2 regions of the Proteus sp. G2626 genome follow, and region 2 is predicted to be linked to the other one. Evidence: predicted binding sites of a transcription regulator. Region 2 holds the regulator's gene; the other holds the start of a gene.

Region 1 (3,432 bases), on a different contig from region 2:
TGGGTCGATGTTAGCCAGTTCATTGTACAGACCATTCAGAGCTTCTTGACCTTCAGTTTTCAGCGTAGATTTGTTGAAGTTGAACAGAACATCTGAACGCAGAGTAAAGGTTTTGTTCTCTACAACTGGCGCTGGAGCTACAACTGGTGCTGGAGCTACAACTGGTGCTGGCGTTTCTTGGTTGAAACGGTAAGCAACACCAACACTCAGCATGCCGTTATCTGGACGCGCATTCAGAGTACCTTTATCACCGATGTTGTTGATCCACTGATATTCAACACGGGTAGCGATGTTTGGAGTGATCGCGTACTCAGTACCTAATGCAAATACTGGAGAAACGCCAGTATCGTTATTAGAGAAACGTTCTTGTTTTGGAGATAATGAAGTCGCGTTTTTAGTTGCAGAAGAATCTGCACGCCATACCATACCACCTAAACGAGTATAAACGTCTAAGTCTTCCATTACTGGATAACTTAATTTAGTGGTTAATTGGATACCTTGTGCACGGAATGCACCATTGTCATATGAACCTTTATAAGTCATACGACCTAACCAATCATAACCCAGTTCAAAACCTAAGTATTGGTTGTACTGATAACCAGCAAATGCACCTGCACCTAATTGATCACGGTGAGTGTTACCATTACCGATAGAAGTACCATCAAAATGGTTGCTAGTACCTTGGTATTGAGACCAACCTAATTTACCACCGGTATACCAGGTATTGTCTTTTGGAGCTGCTTGCGCTGCAGTTGCGAAAGCTGCCACTGCCACTGCTAATGCGATAGCTGTCTTTTTCATTTTTACGCCTCGTTATCATCCAAGTTAGGCATTTGGCTTTAAGCCTTATTATTTGCCCTTGGTTAAATTATTGTTAGGAATCCAATACTTTCATCAAGTGATGATCCCAAAAAACGGGATTTAAAGCATAACCTTAACGACATAAAGTCTACAATGAACTTAAAAAGTTACAAGTAATCCTTTAAAATTCGACTTAAAATTTTAAAAAGATCTGCTTAATTCCACAATGGGGAAGATTCTGTATTTTTGTTAAATTCATTGTAACTATATGATTTAGGTTATAAATACTTTTCACTTATCTTAAATGATACAAGGGGGTCCTTAGTATTAGGAAAACTCTTAAATTTCACTAATGGTAGTGAATTGAATGAATTTTTACGGAATTCAAATGTCGTTTAGATGTATTAGTACTTTCTAAATGGATATTTGTATTCATTTGCTGCCTCATAATAAGGCCTAAGCTTTTACCTTTACTGGCAGCAGATTCTAATCTTTTCATCTCTTCTGGCGATATTTCTGGTAACCAACCGAGAACGACACTGTAATTACCACTCATTAATGCTTTTTCCATAAAATCAACTGTGTTTATCATATTTATATGATTTAATTGGATTATTTTATTAAGTGGTAATCCTGCATTTTTCAGCCAAGAGCGATTAAGTTTTTGTTGTGGGTTTAGCCACAATAACCAACGTGATTCATGGCTATACTGTTTCAATAATGGCAAGAGAATATGATTAATGACGAGAGGATTTTGGTAGAGAAGTTCACTTACCATGCCTTGTTTATTATCACTATCAGAAGTACCCCTTGCTGAAGGGATAGATAGAGGTAATACCTCATTAGAGATCTCTTGGAGAATGGTATTTTGTCTTGTCGGAGATGATGTTGAGATTTTCATGTTTACCTCTGCCTATATGTACTGTATGAATATACAGTATCTCTAAATTTCGCTTAAATCAAGCTCAATTTTTTGAAAGTTCCTCTCAAATTTTATGTAAATTCCTATTTTTGAGTCGCTAACTGTTGGCAATAAAAAGGAAATTCTTTATTGTCTTTTTCGTGATGTTTTATGCATGTTTTTGAATTCAAGGATAAATTTTTAATCTAAAGTTTGTATCGGAGTTTTAATGTCATTTTTACCTGAGCAACGGAAGGCTCATTTGCTATCGCGTATTGCGAAATATGGAGAGTTAACAATAAAGTCGCAATTTGGTGGTGTTAGCTTAATGATCGATAATGTTATGTTTGCTATTACGTCTGATAATGAGCTTTATCTAAAAGGAAGTGATTTTTTGGAAACGCTTTATAAAGCAACGAAAATGGAAGCCTATATTTATCTAAAAAAAGGAAAACCAATAACATTACGTTATTATCAAATTACGGATGCTTTATGGGAAAATCAGAAAAAATTAGATCAATATATTGATTTGTCATATCACTACAGTATTCAAGAGTATTTAGGCCAACGAAAAAAACCATGTCGAATAAAAGATTTACCTAATTTAGGCGTTATTTTAGAGAAAAGGCTAAGCCAAATTGGTGTTAATCAGGTCGAGGAGTTACGGCTTATTGGAGCTAAAGCGTGTTACTTAAAGTTAATGCGCAATCATAATTTAAAAAATAGTGAACTTTTACTTTCATTAGCTGGGGCAATAGTAGGGTGTCATCGTTCAGTGTTACCCAACCAGCTTAAAACAGAATTATTGGATTGGTATGACGAGTTATCTTTTCAATAAGATAAAATCAATAATAGTTATTTTCTCTAATATCATATGGAAATTAGAGAAAATAACGTTAATTACATATTAATGTTGTAGTTGAGGTGTGTTATTTACTTCGCCTTGTTCAATCATTTGAATACAGTTAATGATTTGTGGTAGTAAATCTAACAATAATCTAATTTGAGTTAGAACTAATTGAATTTGTCCATCATCAGCATTCGGTAGTGAATTGATCTGTTCAATTAATTTTAAATGAGATTGTTTAAATGCTTCGTCGTGTGGTGTTTTACGGCGTAAAGCAGAGTCGATATAACAAACTGTATCGTTAAGCAACGTAAGTACGGTTTCATCTTCGATTTTAGAACGATGAACACCCAGTGCTGAAATATAACTAAGTAAGGTATGATTCAAGCAGAGTAACTGGAAAGCGACCTCTTGGGATGCTTGATAACTTTTTGGCTCCGAGGACATATTTGAGATAAGTGATGCAAGTTCACCATCACTGCTATGAGCATTACGGCGAGCAATTCGATAACCTAAACTATTATCTTTTCCTTGGTAATACTGAATAAGAATAGCATCAAGATAGTAGCAGTTATTTGTCATTGTTTTTTGAATAACAACTGGAAGTTGACGAAATTTCCAATCAGGCCAAATAAAGCTCACAGCAAACCATGCTATAGCACAGCCTATTAAGGTATCAATAATACGAGGAAGAGCAACATCATAACCTTCACCGAGCAAATTGAAGCTTAATAAAACTAATAAGGTAATAAATAGCGTGGCATGCGCATATTGTATTGTTCGAAATGCAAAAAAGAGCGTACCAGTGATAACGATTAAGACGAGTTGTCCTTCAATTGAGGGAACAAAATACAAAATAGGGAAACCAATTAAAATACCAATA
Region 2 (3,432 bases):
AACACTGGCAACATCAGAAAGCTGGCGCGATAAACAAACCGGTGAAATGAAAGAAAAAACCGAGTGGCACCGTGTGGTAATTTTCGGAAAATTAGCGGAAATTGCAGGCGAATATCTGCGTAAAGGTTCACAAGTGTATATCGAAGGTCAATTACAAACACGTAAATGGCAAGATCAAAGCGGCCAAGACAGATATAGCACTGAAGTTGTCGTTAACATCGGCGGCACAATGCAGATGTTAGGTGGCCGTGGTGGTCAAGATAATGCACCTTCACAAGGTGGTCAAGGCGGTTGGGGTCAACCACAACAGCCACAAGCATCACAACAATTTAGCGGTGGCGCACAATCTCGCCCAGCACAACAACCCGCAGCAACGCCAGCGCCAAGCAATGAACCACCAATGGATTTTGATGACGATATTCCGTTCTAAGATTGCTTAATCTTAAAACCTTTAAAAAATTAACCCAGCTTAGGCTGGGTTTTTTGTTGCTTATCGTCACTACATATCATCCTCTAAAATAGCGTTACAAGATGAAAATTTTTCAATTCAGATACAAAACATCGTTGTTTCCATCAGCATCTTCTTTTAAAAGAAAATTAAGAGCCGAGGTTATTTTCACAAAACCCCACTTTACACAAAGGTTTGCTCTTGAAAAATATGATAGGATTTGGATCATTAACAACGTCTGAGAGCATCTGATCCCCATGAATGAAGAGAAATTGCTCGCTCAGGCAGAAAAGCTCTGCCAGAAACGAGGTGTTCGCCTGACTTCACAACGTCTGGCAGTATTGCGTCTGATAATGCAGCAACCTTCTGCTATCAGCGCATACGACTTATTGGATTTATTACGCCAAGTTGAACCACAAGCAAAGCCACCCACGGTATATCGCGGGCTAGAATTTTTACTTGAGCAAGGATTTATCCATAAAATAGAATCCACCAACAGTTATGTGCTTTGTCATCATTTTGATGATGTTGAACATACGTCAGTAATGCTAATTTGTGACCGTTGTTTATCTGTCACTGAAAAGAACAGCCATAAAATTGAAGATGCGATTTCATTACTGGCAAAAGAGAGTGGATTTCATCTGCGCCACAGCGTAATAGAAATTCATGGGTTATGTTCACAGTGCCATGAAGCACAAGAGTGTACACACCCTGAAGGTTGTCATCATGATCACAGTATGGATGATAATCTAAAGCAGAAAAAAACCGGCGACTATAAGCCTCGTTGATTGCATTACTGCTAGAAATTCTACAAATGAAAAATGCAGATGATTTTGTGGTTTTACCCATCATCTGCATCTTTATAAAATAAGTTGTGTTGACTTATTTTGGTACAAATTACAACCATTCACCGTTACGAATAACCCCTACTGCTAAACCTTCAACAGTAAAGTTTTGCTCGCGTAAATCGACGATAATAGGTGAAAATTCTGGATTTTCTGCATGAAGCTCAATTTTATTACCGCTTTTCTTAAAGCGTTTTACGGTCACTTCATCTTCAATACGTGCCACAATCACTTGCCCGTTATGAACATCTTGCGTTTTATGTACAGCAAGTAAATCGCCATCCATAATACCGATATCTTTCATCGACATACCATTAACGCGCAATAAAAAATCTGCGCTTGGTTTAAATAGCATTGGATCAACTTGATAATGGCTTTCAATATGTTCTTGCGCTAACAATGGTTCACCAGCAGCGACTCGCCCAATTAATGGCAATCCTTCTGGCTCTTCTTCCATTAGCAAACGGATACCTCTAGATGCACCAGAGATAATTTCTATCACACCTTTACGAGCAAGCGCCTTTAAGTGCTCTTCTGCCGCATTTGGTGAGCGAAACCCAAGTTGGGAAGCTATTTCAGCCCGTGTTGGTGGCATACCCGTTTGCGAAATGTGATCACGAACCAAATCGTAAACCTGCTGCTGCCTTGCAGTTAATGCTTTCATTCCGCCCCCTGTTTGTTTATACAGTCAGACTGTGAGTATATACAGGTATATGACGATTTGAAACCTTAAATGAATATAAAATACGCATCTTTGGATTATTCTTCGACAAAAATAGAATTTTTTAACTTTATGCGAAGAAATGTCCCCAAAGAATGGTTACCCAAATAAATAATCCCAATATAATAGCAATAAGAACGGCGGCAGAACCCATATCTTTTGCACGTCCTGATAATTCGTGGTATTCAGATCCAATTCGATCGACAACTGCTTCTATGGCACTATTTACCAGTTCCAAAATTACAACCAATACAACGGAACCAACGAGTAAAATGCGCTCTAGACCACTGACATCAATGAAAAATGAAAGGATAATTGCAACCAAGGTCACAATGACTTCTTGTCTAAAAGCGGCTTCATTTATCCAAGCAGCACGAATGCCTTTGCATGAATAGCCACCAGCTTTGATGATTCGGGTAAGACCTTTATTTTGATTAGTCATAATAAACTCTATCGAAAACAAACGATTATTTTGCCACTTTTCTCTATTAATATTGTCACAGCACCACAGATCTACGAAAGACTTTCTGTTATGCTTTCGAAGTATTGCTAATAAGAGGCTACAACTATTTATGTCAGCTTGGCGTAAACTATATTATAACACATTGAATTTACCACTAAAATTACTGGTAAAAAGTAAACGAGTTCCGACTGATCCTATCACTGAATTAGGGTTGGATTCGTCGCGATCTTTTCTTTATGTGCTGCCTTATCATTCAAAGGCAGACTTACTAACATTAAGACAGCAATGTTTATCTTTAGGATTACCTGATCCACTGAAACCCATTGAGATAAGTGGAACGAAGCTCCCTGCGTATGTCTTTATTGATGACGGCCCAAGAGTATTCCGTTACTACTCACCTGATCCTCGTAAAGATTCCGTGAAAACATTCCACGCTTATCTTGATGCACATCGTAATAATCCGCATCTTGATATCGAAATGTTGCCTGTTTCTGTAATGTTTGGTCGCTCGCCTGGCCGTGAAGGCCACAATGGCGTCCCGCATTTACGTGTGCTTAACGGTATCCAAAAATTTATCGCGATCCTTTGGCTGGGGCGTGACAGTTTTGTTCGTTTTTCACCCACTGTATCAATGCGTGAAATGGCGAACGAACACGGAACTGACACCAGTATAGCGCGAAAGCTTGCCCGCGTTGCGCGTATTCATTTTTCTCGCCAGCGTTTAGCGGCCGTTGGTCCGAAATTACCAGCACGCCAAGATCTCTTCAATAAATTGCTTTCATCAAAAGCCATTGAAAAAGCCATTGAAGATGAATCAAAAGCGAAAAAAATCTCTCTCGATAAAGCACGTAAAAATGCCACTGATATCATGGAAGAAATTGCTGCTAACTTCTCGTATGAAGCAGTGCGTATTAGTGATCGCGTACTAAGTTGGACATGGAATAAGCTCTATCAA

What was found. Region 2 encodes LexA, which represses DNA repair genes until DNA is damaged. Its sites were predicted from a motif close to TNCTGTATGTACATACAGNA; they were not measured.
Region 1: a site for LexA is predicted at 1,722-1,741, ahead of sulA (SOS-induced cell division inhibitor SulA). Genes of this name have one in related genera too.

What each region holds. Positions count from the first base shown of each region.
Region 1 covers NZ_JAABNH010000029.1:326,724-330,155, forward strand. The annotation lists gene ompA (porin OmpA) at 1-801, opposite strand, end outside; gene sulA (SOS-induced cell division inhibitor SulA) at 1,151-1,702, opposite strand; gene GWJ05_RS17700 (TfoX/Sxy family DNA transformation protein) at 1,932-2,540, shown strand; gene yccS (YccS family putative transporter) at 2,610-3,432, opposite strand, start outside.
Region 2 covers NZ_JAABNH010000007.1:400,453-403,884, forward strand. The annotation lists gene ssb1 (single-stranded DNA-binding protein SSB1) at 1-430, shown strand, start outside; gene zur (zinc uptake transcriptional repressor Zur) at 706-1,236, shown strand; gene lexA (transcriptional repressor LexA) at 1,346-1,957, opposite strand; gene GWJ05_RS04255 (diacylglycerol kinase) at 2,085-2,456, opposite strand; gene plsB (glycerol-3-phosphate 1-O-acyltransferase PlsB) at 2,587-3,432, shown strand, end outside.